One region of the Metabacillus sp. 113a genome, then DNA from elsewhere that is predicted to be linked to it. Evidence: riboswitches for the same ligand, from Rfam matches in the RefSeq annotation. Region 1 holds a riboswitch; the other holds the start of a gene.
What was found. Region 1 has a riboswitch for preQ1 ahead of queC (7-cyano-7-deazaguanine synthase QueC). Riboswitches for the same ligand answer to the same signal wherever they lie in the genome.

Region 2: it holds a riboswitch for preQ1, as region 1 does, so the genes downstream of both, ACQCVE_RS12615 (QueT transporter family protein) here and queC (7-cyano-7-deazaguanine synthase QueC) in region 1, are expected to answer to the same signal.

The regions. Positions count from the first base shown of each region.
Region 1 covers NZ_JBNILJ010000005.1:114,895-125,670, reverse strand. The annotation lists gene ACQCVE_RS10725 (SDR family oxidoreductase) at 1-498, opposite strand, end outside; gene ACQCVE_RS10720 (patatin-like phospholipase family protein) at 560-1,435, opposite strand; gene ACQCVE_RS10715 (YkvS family protein) at 1,658-1,840, shown strand; gene ACQCVE_RS10710 (peptidoglycan-binding protein) at 1,904-2,701, opposite strand; partial or broken gene ACQCVE_RS10705 (N-acetyltransferase family protein) at 2,908-3,369, shown strand; gene ACQCVE_RS10700 (GNAT family N-acetyltransferase) at 3,366-3,890, shown strand; gene ACQCVE_RS10695 (hypothetical protein) at 3,939-4,169, opposite strand; gene ACQCVE_RS10690 (hypothetical protein) at 4,353-4,598, opposite strand; gene ACQCVE_RS10685 (ATP-grasp domain-containing protein) at 4,635-5,858, opposite strand; gene ACQCVE_RS10680 (YheC/YheD family protein) at 6,010-7,035, opposite strand; gene queF (preQ(1) synthase) at 7,400-7,897, opposite strand; gene queE (7-carboxy-7-deazaguanine synthase QueE) at 7,910-8,641, opposite strand; gene queD (6-carboxytetrahydropterin synthase QueD) at 8,634-9,074, opposite strand; gene queC (7-cyano-7-deazaguanine synthase QueC) at 9,071-9,730, opposite strand; PreQ1 riboswitch class I at 9,892-9,936, opposite strand; gene ACQCVE_RS10655 (DUF2254 domain-containing protein) at 10,018-10,776, shown strand, end outside.
Region 2 covers NZ_JBNILJ010000007.1:110,184-116,926, forward strand. The annotation lists gene ACQCVE_RS12610 (excisionase family DNA-binding protein) at 1-85, opposite strand, end outside; PreQ1 riboswitch class I at 929-973, shown strand; gene ACQCVE_RS12615 (QueT transporter family protein) at 980-1,465, shown strand; gene ACQCVE_RS12620 (GNAT family N-acetyltransferase) at 1,568-2,074, shown strand; gene ACQCVE_RS12625 (NAD(P)H-binding protein) at 2,265-3,719, opposite strand; gene ACQCVE_RS12630 (DUF3021 domain-containing protein) at 3,813-4,217, opposite strand; gene ACQCVE_RS12635 (LytTR family DNA-binding domain-containing protein) at 4,214-4,426, opposite strand; gene ACQCVE_RS12640 (hypothetical protein) at 4,429-4,665, opposite strand; gene ACQCVE_RS12645 (SDR family oxidoreductase) at 4,936-5,970, opposite strand; gene ACQCVE_RS12650 (TetR/AcrR family transcriptional regulator) at 6,018-6,587, opposite strand; gene ACQCVE_RS12655 (putative quinol monooxygenase) at 6,728-6,743, opposite strand, start outside.

The DNA.
Region 1 (10,776 bases):
TACTTGTTTCCCGGCTGCAATCTTACCGGTGCCTTTTTCATCTGAAAGTGCGCCCGGACGGACGATTGAGTAGGAAATTTCCGCATTTCTTAAATATTCATCCGCGATAGCTTTCGATCTTAAATAAACCTGCATCTCATCCGGTCCTTCTTCCGGTGTATCTGTTCCAATTGAGCTGAGCATAACAAACTTTTTAATGTTATGCTTCTTGGCCGCATCAATCAGCTTGATTGCTCCGTCCTGATCAATGGCAATGGTTTTGTCGTCTCCTGTTCCGGATCCAGAACCGGCCGCAAAAATGACGGCGTCTGCCTGGCTGACCGCTTCCGATACATCTCCTTCAAGGTCCGCCACTACCGTTTTAGCACCCTTCTTTTCCAAGCCTTCAGCCTGTTCGGGATCGCGAATCATGGCAATGGGTTCAAATCCCTTTTCAGCCGCTTTTTCAATCACATATCTTCCTGTGCTTCCGTTTGCTCCTGCAATTAGTACTTTCATTGTTATCACTCCTCTGCTTTTACTCTTCCCTGCACTGAAATAAAGTAAACAGATGAACACTTTACTCCCGAAGAAAAGGCTGTCCGCTGTTTACAAGCCAGCGTCTGAGACTTGAAAGAGTCCTTTTCGCATCTTCAATACCCTGCTTGTACAGAGCATCAAGCTTAACAGGGTTCCGTTCAATTCTTCCCACTTCCAGCTTAGCACTCGGCCTGATTACAAAAACTTTTCCTTCTTTCTCCTGAGCTTCAATGTACGCGAGTGTCTCATTATACATCCTATAACGGCCCAAAACAGCCGCGGCCAGTTTGGGATGCTTCCTGAGGGACTGTCTCACCATCCATTGGCCCTTTGGCGGAGCCTTCACATACCCTTCATTCCTGGTCAGCACTACGACGTTTCGAAGGATGCCGTCCCTCTCTGCTTTTTTAATGGGAATGGAATCAACAATCCCCCCATCCATCAGCTCTTTACCCTGAAATGAGACCATTGGCGCTATAAATGGAAGAGAGCTTGAAGCCCTGATAATGGTAAGCAAATCTCCCATTGTTTCAGGCTTAGTAAAATACACCGCTTTTCCTGTTGTACAATCCGTCGCACCAATGATTAATTGTTCTGTATTTTTTGTAAATGCCTCAAAATCAAACGGAACGAGCCGGTTCGGTATTTCATCAAAAATATAGTCCATTCCGAAAAGCTGACGGCTCTTGAGATAATTTTGCAGTGATAAATATTTGGGGTCCCCGGCATAATCAATGTTAACGGTCCGGTTTCTATCCATTTGCCTTGATATGTAGGAAGCCGCCATGCAGGCGCCTGCTGAAACTCCTATAATGTAAGGAAAATAAAGATCCTGCTCCATAAAATATTCCAGTACTCCGGCTGTGTAGACGCCTCTCATTCCGCCGCCCTCTAAAACTAAACCCGTTTGTTCCAATTTTCTTTCTCCTTTCAGCCTTCGTTATTCAAATAATCATCTTTAATATGCATGGGGAACGCTGTGAATCCACAAAGTCATGATATCACAATAAGATTATGGCTCTCTGTTTAACGGCTCCTGCCTGAATACAGCGCTATCAAAATAGTCTTTACTTTATTGCCAAAATAGTGCAGAATGTTTTCTAATGGGGGTAGTTAGTACGATTGAAGGAGAGAGGAAATGAAGATTGCTAAAGTAGGAAATCTTATAGAATTTAAAAACGGGCTGCGCGGGATTGTTGAAAAGGTGAACGAAAATTCGGTTATTGTCGACCTGACTTATATGGATAATTTTCTTGACCTTGAACTGGAAAGGCGCACCGTGGTGAACCATAAAAATTATAAGATTCTTAAGGAATCCTGATCAAACTGTTTCTTTTATCTCGTCATATCTCTTAAAAGGGGACGGCATCGGCCGTCCCTTTTCCTATTGATACACTTTTACTTTGACTTGCTTATTACCCCAGTTCATCGCTTGTCCAAGATCTTCAAAGAATACATCGATTTCATTTCCATTAATCGCCCCACCTGTATCTCCGGCAATTGCTTCACCATATCCTTCCACCTCAACCCTAGAGCCGAGGGGGATCACATTAGGATCCACGGCAATGACCTTTGCCCCCTTGAATCTGTTTAAATCAATTCCCATTTTTGTTATCCCTGAACAGCCTTTGCAGCTGGCTGTATACGCTGTGCTATGTACGGTTAATTCTTTTACGGTTCCGGATACAGGTTGATCTTTTTCTTCGAGAGCGGCTAATGTTGCGGGACCGGCTATTCCATCGGCAGTGAGGCCTCTGGAAATTTGGAATTTTATTACTGCATTTTTTGTACCGCTTCCATAAATTCCGTCCACAGTGCCGGTGTAAGTTCCCCAATTCTTTAATTGATGCTGCAATTCTGCAACCGGCTTTCCAATATTGCCTGCCCTTATCACTTTTAACTTGGCGATGGTTCGCGGACCTGCTATACCATCCCTATTAAGACCCGTCCTTTTTTGGAATAGTCTTACAGATTCTTCTGTAATGGACCCGTAGTTTCCTGTATTATCGAAATATGGATAGACATTCTTTGCAAGCAGATGGGTTTGAAGCTCCTTTACATCCTCATTTGACATACCTCTGTGAAGCATTTCATCTCCCAATGCAGCTTCTCCTTTAAGAGGTACATAAATTGCAGAAGCAAAGAGAAATGCTCCCAGTACAGCACCGGTCTTTTTAATCATGACGTTTGGCTCCTCCTTTAGTTAAGATGAACACCTAAAGGCTTCGAAAAAATAAGTTTTTTATAGCGGCAGCTGAATAAAAACAGAGCAGATGTTACAGAAAAAATCCTTATTTTCCCTTTATTTCTATCTTTTTTCACAGTCTGACAGGAGTAAGAATAGCAGCAAAAGAAAGGGGTGGCTCCAGTTGATTAAACCGCTTTGCTTCACGACATTTAAACCTGCTTATTAAGCTGGATTCTCAAACTGACACAATGCTGTTTGAACCCGAAGAGCGTTCAAACAATGAAGAACTTTATTTTGATAAGCTGGAAGCTTTTTTTTCCCAGGGTTCTAAAATTTGGGTTAGTGAAAAGAGGGGCATTTTCCAGGGGCATGTCACTGCCATTGCAGGGCAATTGAAAAGGAACCGCCACAAAATTTCACTGGTGATCGGCGTTTTGCCTGAGTACCAAAATATGGGCCTTGGAGGAGAATTGATGGATCAGGCACTTCGCTGGTGTATACAAAAGCAATTTCATCGTGCAGAGCTGTCAGTTATGACACATAATAAGCCCGCAATTGCTCTTTATGAAAAGAATGGCTTTTTAATAGAGGGAACAATCAGGCATTCTTTGCTAGTGAACGGTGAATGGGTGGATGAATACATAATGGGGAGGCTTTTATGACATTTCCTAATCTGCTTACGAAAAGATTGGCTTTAAGAGAAATAACCGAAGCAGACACAGAAGGTCTTTTAGCTATATTTACAAGTGGCGATGTGCTCCAATATTATGGAATGGAACCTTTAAAAGATGCCGGAGAAGCTAAGCTCCTTGCTTTACGTTTTAAGGAAGGATGGCGGAACCGAACCTCAATCCGCTGGGGAATACAGTTTGATGGGAAGCTTTGCGGGACCATCGGGTTTCACAATTGGAATTGTTATCACAAAAGAGCAGAAATAGGATACGAGATCCATCCTGATTATTGGAGATCCGGTCTGACCTTCGAGGCATTGACTTCAGCAGCTGATTTTGGCTTCAGCGAACTTGGACTGAACAGAATCGGTGCTGTTGTAAGGCCTGAAAATACGCCTTCGTTACGTCTGCTTGAAAAAGCGGGATTTGAGAAAGAGGGAGTCATGAAAAAGGCTCAATATTCAAAGGGATTGTTTTACGATTTAGTTCTTATGGGAAAAATCTCTGATTAATCATACAGAATTCAAAGAAAAGAAGCACCTGCCTTGGTACTTCTTTTCTTAGAAACCTGCAGTTTTCATCCTGAAGCTGTTTGCGTTTTTGTCTTCTACCGTAACCAGTTTTACATCGCTCATTAAAAAGCTCAGCAAATCTCCGCGCTTATCTTCAAAACTGATTCTTTCATCTTGACAAAACTCTTTAAGCACGGCTGATTTATCAAGCTTTGTCTCAACTTCTCTAGTCACATAGAAGTCATTGCTGAAATGATAGCGGATTTTGTATTGATTCATTTCTCTCACTTCCCATAAGTTTTACATGGGTATTCCACAAATGTAATGAGAAATCCTGCTTGTTTCTAAATGTCCTGTCTAATTTCCTTCAAAAAAACAGATTATCTTACTGGCGAATCCTTGATTTGAGTTTATAGCATTGCTAAACCTCATGTTTGTAAGAAGTATAAGTCTGGCTGGCCGTTAATCCTTACACTCGTCATAGTGACAGTTGATTTTTAAATAGGCAGTGCCTTTTACGATTTTATTTAAACTTAAAATCGTTAATATGTCCCCTAATTCCTGCTGCCAATTTGGCTGCTTCAGCAAGTCCATGACGCCATGTAATCCTTTCAGCTGTTTAGCCTTCCAGCTCATGCATTTAAGCTCTTCTATCCTTTCTTTTTGATTTGAAAGCATCATTTCATTAAATTTCACTTTATTCAGCATTTTTTCCACCCGCTTTTAATGGTTTTATAGGTATCTCTATACATGATCCGACTCAAGATTAAATGAGATTTCCTTTGCAGCTTCTAATGCTGCCTTTCTCGCTGATGCATAGCTATCCGCTTCTGCCATTACATACCCATACCGGTCTCCCATGGATAATGGAGGGCGCAGCATCTTCCCTTTGCGGGGCTTGATGAATACCTCTGCCACCCCCGGGTGCTTTAAAGCCCTGCCAGTGCCAGTAACATTCTGCAGCCTTCCACTTTTATCGATTGTGATGTAGTGGACGTATACGAACTTATTATGCTTTCTCGTTAGCTCAGGAGTTCCCCCCAAGTAAAGTTTTAACGTTTCTTCCACCAAATTAATTCCATATCCCGCTTCTATCATCCGGTTCATTGCTCCACCCGAAATCCTGGGGTTAATTTCTATTAGCTTCCAATTGCCATTCACGAGTTTCATCTCGACATGGCAGGCTCCATTTTCCATTTTAAAAGCACCAACTATTAAATCGACTGAGTCCCGAATGCTTTCATGCAGACGGCTATCCATTTCTGTGCACAAACTGTAGCCCGTTACAATAAACCGCTGGTCAAATGTGATCTCCTGCTTGATAACAGCTGCGATGTTTATCTTTCCATTATGAACAATCACTTCAATTAAATATTGAGGACCTATTAAATATTCTTCTACTAAAATAGGAGTATTTTGATACTTTTTACTCAGCCCTAAAATAGCCATTTGCAGCTCAAATTTGCTTTTTATATACAGGACATCTTTAGAGCCGGCTGACACAGGGGATTTTACAATGAGCGGGAAGCGGGTGTTTATTTTTTTTATAAACCCGCTTACTGATTCTTCAGGGTTATACACAGAGAAATAAGGGGATTGCGGGAGATGTTTTAACATATTCCTTGTTCGTATTTTATCCTCCATGTCCAGAAATTGCTTAGATGAAACGGTACTATCCGTAAACCGTTCATTTAAAGCTGCTGCAATATGAACGTATGGATCTACAAAGCTGACAATTAACCTGATCTTTTTTCCTTGTTTCTGCAGTTCAATCATGTTTTCCGCTAACTCTTCTTTGATGATATTCGAAAACACCATTTGATGGACTTCCGTAAATTCCTCTCTCTGTTCAAGAAATTGCTTTTTATTTGTAATCAGCACCGTAAAAAAACCTAATCGCTCTGAGGCCTTCATTGCTTCTCTGCTGGATCCGGATTTATTTGTTCCAATAAACACGATTGTTTCCATTGTCTTAATGATCCCACCAAACTGTAATTTTCTATGCATAGTTTGTCTACTGTAGTATATAGATGAATGGTGGTTTTGGTTCTTCATACAACTAAAATAGGGGATTGCCTGGTCCATCAACCGCTCTGACGAAGCACCTTCTGATGCCCCATCAAGCTTTGCTGTTTTGCGCCGCCAAATACTTGGCATAGAGGATCGTGTTTTTAGCAACATCAAGTTCTCCCCGGTAAATCACAGGTATACCCGGTCTCCAATTCACTTCAAAGATCCATAATTTCTGATTTTCGTCTATGCCCACATCAATTCCCAGCTCATCCAGGGACTGATCATATAACGTGTCAAAATGGCTGGCGAAACGAATCGCAAAGTACTCCAGAGTTCTTTTGACATCAAACCAGGAATGATCAAACTCATTTCTTAAAAAATCTTCTAAATAACACGTGTATCCCCCCCCGCCCAGGTTGGAGGCTATGCTTCCTGACGGGCCTATCCGTGGGAAAATGGACGTAATTACCCATTCACCTTTACCAGCTTTTTGTACATGCAAACGAAAATCAAATACATTACCCGCTTTTGTTTTACATGTTATAAATGGCTGGATTAAGAAAACTTCATCTAGGTCTTTAATGGATTGAACAAGCCTTTCCTGATCCAGGCTATATATTTTCCCCTTGTCATTTATCTTGAACGTACCTGCTTCAGCTTCTTCTATGAAAAGGATACCTCCTCCCTGATTTCCGGATAATGGTTTAATAATGACTTTCGAGTATGAATGGACCATCTCAAATAATAATTCCAGATTTGATAATTCAGCACTTGGAATTAAATATTGCTCGAATTGCTTTCCGTTCTTGATTTTTTCATATACTGTCAGCTTATTTCCGATTGAATGACTCGTAAATGGGATTCTTTCATACAAATGGTCAATGATTTTTTCGCCATTTTCAGTAGCAGGATAACTTGCATTAAAAATAACATCCGGAAACGGAAATTCCTTATCAATCCATTTTCCATCTTCATACTTTTTCCCCAGAATGGTTTCTCGGTTTATATCCACTTTCCCAGCGGTAAAATAAAAGAACTCTGCCCCTTCTGATTTTGCTGCAGAGGCGTACGCATAGCTCCTTTTTACTTTTTCAGGATCCGCCCTGTGATGAAGCATCCCAATCAGGGTCATACCCCCATCTCCCTTACTGATATTTTTTACTTTTCTTACGTTTAAGCTTTTCCATATACCAATTTATGAAGAATTTTTCCTTTTGCTATTGGCTTTGTTAAAGCATGGTGTTGATTTTTCCCACCTGTTGATTGGAGCGGAAGACGTGAGACTCCGAGCTAAGAGCAGCGGGACAGGTGAGACCCCGCAGTCGCGAAGCCAGGAGGCGGCTCACCGCCCAGCCCTTGGATAAGCGAACGCCTGCTAGCTGCAATCAACAGCCAAGTTTAAAAGAGATTTGCTTTTAAGACCCTTTCAAACCATTCAGATTTTCACCGGCTTAGCCGAACGAAAAAACAGCTTCCAAATGGAAGCTGCCTGCCTTTTATCTGTTATCAATTTTCTCCGGATACAAATCATGATTCATCAGCCGATGCTCAGCCATTCTTTCATACTTCGTGCCGGGCTTACCATAGTTTGTGTATGGATCGATGGAAATCCCTCCTCTTGGGGTGAATTTCCCCCACACTTCAATATATCTGGGGTCCATTAGCTGAATTAAATCGTTCATGATGATGTTCATGCAATCTTCATGAAAGTCTCCGTGATTGCGGAAACTGAACAAATAGAGCTTCAGCGATTTGCTTTCGACCATTAACCGGTCTGGAATATAGCTTATATAAATGGCAGCAAAATCTGGCTGGCCGGTTTTCGGACAAAGGGACGTAAACTCAGGGCAATTGAATTTAACAAAGTAATCCCGGCCCTGGTGCTTATTTTCAAAGGATTCCAGTATTTCAGGTGTATATTCAAACAAGTATTTTGTGCCTTCACTGCCAAGCAAGGTTACTCCGGTTAATTCTTCATCTCTTCTTCCGCTCATTTTCTTATCTCCTTAAACTCCGCGCTTGTTTCCCCAAAGCAGCGTGTGAAGCTGCGGCAGAACGCGGACTGAATTTAGTTCCTCATCTTCTATTACTAAGTCAATCAGCCATTCATAGCGGCTCATTAAGTTTTGAATCAGGACTTCGTTATTTGTTAGCCCCGGATCATCATTCCCCACTTGAAGATAAAAAGGGATGGAAGGGAATTCCTGGTGAATCCTCTTTGCATAAGCCAAATCTTCTTCATTAAAAATGACAATCTTTAAACTTGCTGTTTGAATCCTGCCGGCTGCTTGCAGCCGGTCCATTAGGCTCCGCAATACAGAAAAATCCGTTTTCATTCCAGAACTCGGCGGTTTAGGTGAGAGGGTCAGGTCATCAATTTCTGTAAACCATTCCTGGTACCTGCTTCCCTGCGTTTCAAGTGCAATTTTTTTGCCTTTCTCTTTCAGAAGTGAAATAACAGAGCGGAGGTTTTTCAGCAAGGCGGGATTGCCGCCTGACACGGTTACATGGGAAAATCGATTTCCTCCGATGCGGTAAAGCTCAGCCCACACTTGAGCGGCATCCATCTGGACAATTTCCTCTGCTGCCGTTCCGTCCCACGTAAAAGCAGAATCACACCATGAACACGAATAATCGCAGCCTGCCGTTCGGATAAACATCGTTTTCTGCCCGATGACCATTCCTTCCCCCTGTATGGTCGGTCCGAAAATCTCCAGTACCGGAATGGTCTCAGCCATTCTGCTTCACCTTCTTCGGTCTGTACAGCACATAGCTGGTCGGTGTTTCTCTTACAAATACTTGCAGACAAACGGGCTTGCCGGGCATCTTGTCAAGCTCCGCCTGGATCATCCCGTAAATTTTTCCGGCTACTACTTCCGTTGTTGGAAAATCTTTGGGATCGTCAGAGCTGAAAAGGGGATGTTCGTTTAACAACGTATGGTCGAACTGGCCATGAACCAGATTTTTAAGTGTTTTAAAGTTTACTAAAAATCCGGAATCATCCAATGTATCCCCGGCAATCGTTACATTGATATAGTAAGTATGGCCATGTATATTGCGGCAAGGACCGGCACTTTTATGCGGGATAAAATGAGCTGCAGAAACCTGCATATCTTTGTTCAGTTCATACTGATAATCATGGTTCACTTGCGGATAAATCTGCTGAATCATTGTGCAGCCTCCTTATTGGTTAAATAGCAATCCAATCCATTCCTTCTCAGTCTGCAGGCCGGACAATCCCCGCATCCATCTGCCGGGATTCCGTTATAGCACGTCAAAGTCCGGTTCCGTATATATTCGAGCACGTTCAACTCATCCGCCAGCGCCCACGTTTCCTCTTTATTCAGCCACATGAGAGGCGTATGGAACACGAAGGATTCATCCATAGCAAGATTGACGGTAACGTTGCAGGATTTTATAAATTGATCCCGGCAATCCGGGTAGCCGCTGAAGTCGGTTTCACAAACGCCGGTTACGACATGCCTTGCTCCAATCTGGGATGCAAGCACAGAGGCAAAAGACAGGAAGAGCAGGTTTCTGCCGGGGACAAATGTTGAAGGAAGTTCTCCCTCCGCTTGTTCGATCGCTATTCCGTTTCTCGTTAACGCATTTGGGGCAAGCTGATTCAAGAGCGACATATCCAGCAAATGATGAGGGACTTTCTGTTCCTTCGCAATATTTTCTGCTATTTCGATCTCTAGCCTATGGCGCTGGTTGTAATTAAACGTGACTGCCTCTACTTCCTTAAACGTTCTCAATGCCCAGAATAGACAGGTTGTGCTGTCCTGGCCCCCGCTGAAGACGACAAGTGCTTTCTCATTTCTCATAATGGTTCTCCTCCAGTTTCATTTTAGAGCTTCCAGCTGCAGCCAGGTTTACGCCTTACATGATTGGTGAATTAATAAAGGCACCCCATTTAATGAGGTGCCTTAGCGGATCATCTATAAAAAAACAAAAAACAATATCCAAGGAACGCCTCAAGATATTGCTGTCCTTAGTTTTTTATAGAGGGTTGTACTAGAACCTCTCCCGTTCAAGAAAAACGGACTTGTATTTAGCTGTAAAGCTACTATACATCATAATAGCCAATCTGCCAATAACCGGAGGAATGAAGATGGAAATGAACCGATTTTTGCAAGTTAGGGCAAGCTTTTGGTTTATCCCGCTGCTATATGGATTAATTGCCCTTGTTCTCGCTTATGGCAGTATGGAACTTGACCGTTACGCCGCTCAGCATACAGGTCTTTATGATTACATACCGGATCTTTTTTTATCGGATATGCAGCTGGCACAAACCATATTAAGCTCTATCGCTACTTCTCTGTTAACCATGACAACAATCACATTTTCATCCATCCTAGTGGTACTGACCACTTATGCAGCGCAATTTTCACCCAGGGCCCTTCAGAACTTCACCTCCGACCGGAGTTCCCAGCGGGTTCTAGGCATGTTTACAGGAGGATTTGTTTACACCATTATCCTGCTGCTTTTAGTCAGAGATAACGGAGGAGACTTATTCATTGTTCCAAGCTTGTCGATCCTTGTGGCATTTGCTTGTCTGGGAGCGTTCGTCTTCTTTATTCATCACTCCGTTACCTCTATAAAAGTGAGTAACCTGATTCTCCAGATTACGAATAAAACCATGGCGGCCTGGAAAGAAAATTATGAGGAAGATCAAAAGCTGAAGGCATCCGCAGAGTGTGAAGAATCAGACTCCCTTAAAGCGGAAAATGGAATTTCCCTAAAAAGCAGAAAAGCCGGCTATATCCAGCATGCGGAATTAAAAGAGCTGATTCGCCTTGCAAAAAAAGGGGATTTAGTGATTGAAATTACGAAAAAACCCGGCAGCTATGTCGATGAGGGCACCCCGCTT
Region 2 (6,743 bases), on a different contig from region 1:
GGATCAGGTTTTGGTGAATCAGGGTCTCGACATAGGTCTCCGGAAGGGAAAGATACTCAGCCGTTTCTTTAATCGTTAAATACACACGAAATTCCTCCTCTATACGGATGATTATAACGAAAGAGGGGATGATGGGTAAACAAGGGGACGCCAGGTTATTATTGGCTCAGGACCCGAATGGGATTTTGTTGGTTATTGTCCTCCGTATTTTGGTTTTATTGTCCGTACTTTGGTTTTATTGTCCGTACTTTGGATTTATTGTCCGTACTTTTGTTTTATTGTCCTCCGTACTTTGATTTTATTGTCCGTATTTTGGATTTATTGTCCTCCGTATTTTGATTTTATTGTCCGTACTTTGATTTTATTGTCCGTACTTTGATTTTATTGTCCGTACTTTTGTTTTATTGTCCGTACTTTTGTTTTATTGTCCGTATTTTGATTTTATTGTCCGTATTTTGATTTTATTGTCCGTATTTTGGATTTATTGTCCGTACTTTTGTTTTATTGCCCTCCGTATTTTAGTTTTATTGTCCGTAGTTTGGTTTTATTGTCCGTACTTTGGTTTTATTGTCCGTACTTTGGTTTTATTGTCCGTACTTTGGTTTTATTGTCCGTACTTTTGTTTTATTGTCCTCCGTATTTTGGTTTTATTGTCCGTACTTTGGTTTTATTGTCCGTATTTTGGATTTATTGTCCGTACTTTTGTTTTATTGTCCGTATTTTGATTTTATTGTCCGTACTTTTGTTTTATTGTCCGTACTAACGCAGATAAAGACTTTTCGAGATGATTCGACATTAATAGACAACGCCTTCGCCCCGCGTAACGATTACATTCCAAACCGCCACACAACATACAGATGCGCGAACCAACGTCCTTGCTCATACTAAATGTTTACAAATCCTCTTTTTCATACTATAATATCTACTTTCGAACGTGGTTCGAGATCCTCCCACGAAAAAAAACTAAGGAGTAGAGAAAATGAATATCCGAACACTCGCAGCTAATGGGATTTTGGCTGCCATTTATATTGTTGTGACCACCCTTGTTCAGCCAATCGCATTCTCAAATATACAGTTTCGCATTCCTGAGATGCTGAACCATTTAGTCGTTTTTAATAAAAAGTACATTTTTGGAATTGTGCTTGGAGTTTTTATTTCCAATATGCTTTGGTCGCCAATGAAGGCATACGATGTGATATTCGGAACTGGCCAGTCGGTTATTGCTCTTCTTATAACGATCGCAGCTGCAAAATATATCAAGAACACATGGGCTTTGATGGCTGTAAACACGCTTGTGTTTACATTTACGATGTTTATCATAGCCTGGGAGCTGCATTTGGCTCTCGGCTTCCCGTTCTGGATTACATGGGCTGTAACAGCTGTCGGTGAATTTGCAGTGATGGCTGCCGGAATGCCGATTATCTATGCTTTGAACAAACGGCTTAAGTTTGAAAAACACGCTTAAGCCCTCTGGATGAAATCTCTATGATTTCATCCTTTTTTATTTCAAATTTCCAGGATATCCCGCTTCCTTGCAGAATAACCTCCATAAAGGAGGGGAACCGCTATGGAGATCCGCATTCTAGATGTGAATGACGCATTTGTTTTTCAAACACTCCGACTGAAAGGCTTAATAACAGAGCCAGAAGCATTCGGCTCCACCTTTGACAGAGAAGAGCGGTATTCACTGGAAACAGTCGCTCGAAGGCTGAAGCCCACTGACAGCAAGTTCACACTGGGAGCTTTTGACGAAAACCATTCTCTGGCTGGAATGGTCACTTTCATTCGGGGAGAGAGCCCTAAAACCGCTCATATAGGAAATGTATACGGCATGTACATAGAACCTGTTCACCGCAGACAAGGCTTGGGAAAAGCACTGCTGCTGGACCTTCTAAAAAAAGCAGGCAAAGAGAATGTGGAGCAAATCCATTTATCCGTTGTTTCTGGGAACGCAGCCGCCAAAAATCTATATAAATCTATGGGGTTTAAAACCTATGGGGTGGAGAAACATGCGTTAAAGTTTAATGGGAAGTATTATGACGAAGACTTAATGGTCTTATTTTTGCGCACATGAACTTGACAAATACAGGATCCGATTGCCCGATTGAGACCGATAAATATCCAAAACCGGCTGACAAATATCGGAATACGGCCGATATACGGGGCTCTAAACGATAAAACGCCCAAATCGTTAAGTACATGAAAATCCAGCTAATTATAAAAGCTTGCCGGCCGATTTGTCTCCCAAATCGGCCGGTCAAGTCTCAATTCATATGAACAATCCGCTTGACCGGTCCATTTTGCTTATGTTCATCTGTTTTATCCATCAAATTCAGCAGGTGCCTTTTGTATAGATACATCACAATGATGTGGATTTTTGCCTGAGACAGCCTGTAAATAATCCATGGCAGGGAAGGGCGGTATTCATGAATGGCGATGATGCACTCCTGTGTATCAGGAATCTGCCTGAATTCTATCCTTCCCCTGCCGCCTTCCACGATTTCAGCGAATGATCCGCCGGTGATATAGTAAAGGGCGCGGTTTGAAGAGCTTCGATCCGGTGCGTAGCTAAGTTCCATAATGGGCTTCTCCCATCCAAAAAGGTAAAACCGGCTCACGCGGCTGCTGTCAGCTTCTATCCTAAGAAACGGCCGCGCCAGTTTTGACAGCCAGTTCATATAATGGTCTCCGGCCCAATCGGCATCTTTTCCTTCTGGAAGCAAGATGCGCTGCACAGAGCGGACATCTGCAATGCCCGATTTTTTAGAGGATGAAGATTTGGAACTTTTTTGTTCCTTCTTTTCTTTTTCCTCCTCGTCAAGAGCATACTTCGCCGCTTCTTTAAACGGCGTCCGGCCATAGCTGATTTCATCGTCCATGTTTTCTTTTTGCGCTACCATTGGATGCTTCAGGCTCTCAATTAGCGGATAGGCAATGGATTTTGGAGATTGGGTAATCAGACTCACCCATAATCTTGAGAGGGTCACCGTCATAAATGGGACATCAAACGTTCGCGTATTCCTTCCCATGACTTCGGCGGTCTGAATCATCATCTCTTTGTAGGTCATGACTTCTGGTCCGCCTACGTCAATGGATTTTCCGGATAATCGCTTATTTCCAATGCTTTTTTTCAGTGCTGTCAAGACATCCTTCAAGGCGATTGGATGAGTTTTCGTTCTTGTCCATTTAGGCAAAAGCATGGCGGGCAGACGTTTGACCAGCTTGGTAAGAATGGGAAACGAGGATCCCTTCGGACCGACAATGAGTCCTGCACGGATTGTCGTTACCGGTGTGCCGTATGCACCAAGCACCTTCTCAACCTCAAGCCTGCTCTCAAGATGCCTGGACAGTTCTTCTGTATCTTCAGGAATGATTCCGCTCATGTAAATTATTTGTTTAATGCCATTTTTCTTGGCAGCCCGGGCAAAATTGTCGGCAAGAATTAAATCCATATCCTCAAATTTAGCCTGCGTCAGTTTGGCAGAAGGCATCATTGAATGAACGAGGTAGACAGCATAGTCCGCTCCTTCCAATCCCTTCTCAGCAGAATCCAATGAATACAAATCACAGGAACGCCATTCTACATGATCGCTATTCTCCCGTGAATCCCCGTTTCTGGACAGGGCGATGACGTCTGAGTATCCGGTAAGCTTTTGCAGCAAATTATTCCCTATATATCCGCTTGCCCCTGTAAGGGCGATTACTTCGCGTTTTTCCATAGTTAACAACTCCAGTCCTGAAGAAATCAGTATATGGTCTTTTTATTCCTTCAACACGGTTCCGGTAAACGTTGGGAGAACATTGGAAAATCTTTATTTTCTCAAAGAAGAATTCAGAGACGATTCCATTTTTTTCATGTACGAGTAAATGCTGAACCAAATAATAAAGTAGACAATGACGAAGCTAACGAAAGCAATGACTGCGCCAAACCATGTTAAAGGGAACCATCCCGAAAAAACGGCCACTGTAAAATAGGCAGCAACGGAAAGAGTGAAGTGAATGACCATCTGTTTCAGAAGGCTCCATTTTTCGAACTCAAAGATGAGGGATGAAACCCCGAAGTAGATTCCGACCACCATACTCCCAAGCATATGCTTCCATAGCCCGGTTACGGTTATGCTGACATCCATCCCCATAAAAACACTTAATGCCGCAAAGGTAAACAAGCTTGAGAAGCCTAGTCCAGTTAAGGATCTCTTCACTATTTGAATCATCATTTCTTCATTCCTCCAGTCAGTTTATCTTTTACTGCGGCTACAAAGTTACGGGATACATATTCTTTTCGGCCGCTGTAAAAATAGACACATAGATTCCCATTAAAGGAAAGTTCAAACTTTTCAATGGCCTTCAGATTTCCTATGACTGATTTTGAAAACCGTGTGAACTGGCTGGATTCCAGCAATGCTTCTACTTCATAAAGCTTCATTTTCAACTCGATCGCCCGTTTGCTGTTACGGCATAGTTCTTTCTCTTTTCAGAGAATACATAATCAACATTCTCCGGCTTCAGCAAAATCGTTTGCTCATCTTTCATTCCAATGAGCCGCTCAGGTCTTGGTGATTTCATACGTTTCATGAGCTCTTCAAGCTCGTCTGTCCACTCCTTTGCCTGAATTGTAATCAGTGTTTCTTCTATTTCCTCATTGATATTTACATGAACTTTCATCGCAGCACCCCTGATTCCTTTCTTAACTGAATTATGTACTCTAAACGCTTTTTTTCTATTAAAAGTAGCATAAGATGCCTAAAAATGGGGATGTGAAGTTCATTTCCTTTCATAAAACAAATGCGAGCTGCAGCCTGCGATGGCTTCGTCTTTGCGAAGCCCCGTCTGTCCCAATGCTCTTAGCCCGGATTTCCCCGCCATTAACAGGTATTTAACAAAGCCTTGATAAAAAAAGAACAGCAATCCGCTTAAGGATTCTGTTCTTATATACTATAGCAGTCCATCCGCTTCCATTTGATCCTTTTGATCCGTAAGGGTTGTTTCGAGGGAGCGGTAATCCATTCCCAGATCGCGGACGCTTTTGCTGTGGTCGAATTTCGCTTCAAATCCGACATTTCTGGACACATACGGACGTGTGAGGCCAATTTTTGGTGCTATAAGCCATAGCAGCGGCTTTGGAACTTCACCTTTTGGAAGCTTGTATTGGTGCGGATAGTTTTTCTCAAGAAGCTTTGCCATATCGAGCAGGCTGGCTTCTTCATTGGAGATCAAGTAGCGGCCGGAAGCAGTGTTTGTAAAGGCAGCGAGCTTATGGGCTTTAGCGACATCTCTCACATCTACTGTCCCGTTGATTAAACGGGGAACTCCGGTTTTATACTTGCCTTTTAATAGATCGAGAATAGTGGCAATGCTTGTAGAATCCTTCCTTTTTGCAAGGGACGGCCCAAGTATAAAGGTTGGATTGATGGTTACGAGGTCCCAGCGGTCTTGCTCTCCGGCAAGCCTCCACGCTTCTTTTTCGGCTGCTGTTTTTGAGAAGCTGTACGGCTGGTGGGCTGGTGAGCTTGTCGTATTCCAGTCTCTTTCGGTAAAAGCCGGTTTCCCGTTCATATCCGCGTTGTCTCCAAACACGGCAACTGCACTGCTTGTCAGAACGACCCTTCTTACGGAAGGAGCCTTGTTGACAGAAGACAGAACGTTTCGGGTCCCTTCCAGCGCGGGTTTGATTAAATCTTTGTTCGCATCCCTGAAGCCGCTGATGAAAAACGGGGAGGCGGTGTGAAACACATACTCACACCCTTCAACCGCTTCATCAAAGCTGCCTTCTCTTAATAAATTGGCCTGATAGACTTGGAGTGTGCCCGGGGACGTTTTTTCTACTTCAAGTAGGTGGGCGTACTGAATGGTTCTCGATTGGTCACGGACGGTAATACGCACTTCATGCCCTTCCTGAAGCAGTTCTTTCACAAGCCACGCTGCAACGTATCCCGTTCCTCCGGTGACTAATACGGTTTTCTTATTCATGTTTAAATCCTCTTTCTTTTTTAATTGAACGTTCATTCAATGAATCGTTATAGACGTATCGCTTCCCAGCATGCTTCTGTTACTTTTTCTATAAGCTCTGGCGTTATGCTCAGCATACCTGCTGCATGCTGTTTCGCCAGGGAAACAGCTACATCCAGTGTCAGCGCAATGATGACAGGATCGGGAAGAGGCTTGATCATTTGCTCATGCTTTGCCTTGTTGAATACATTCATGATCGGCTTATAATAAATCATAACAGCCTTCTGGATTTCCAGCTTGTTATACGGAGACTGCAAAAACTGCTCCATGAACATGACTTCATCCGGTATGCGGACGGAAACTTCAATGGTTCTTTTCACCAGGTGCCGGATCTGATCTCTCAGGGGCTGATCCTCATTGATGCCTTGCACAATCCATTGGGAAAAGTCCTTTTTGACCCTCATGTATAATTCATCGATCAGTTCGTTCTTATTGCCGAAATAATGATAGATGATTCCTGCACTTACTCCTGCCTTCCGGGCGACCTTTGACATGGACGTCCCGTGAAAGCCATGTTCTGAAATCAGTTCAAGTGTTGCTTTAAGAATGGAGGCTTGTTTTCCTTCTATCAATTCCAACGAATCAAAAACCCCCTCTTAATTGAATGTTCGTTCAATATTTTACTTGAAGGCGAACATTCTGTCCAATTGATGGCCGAAAGTCCTCTTCAACATAGGAAAAGAATACCCCGGAGTTTTCTTCCTCCGGGGTACATGCCTTAGAGTCCTTTGCCT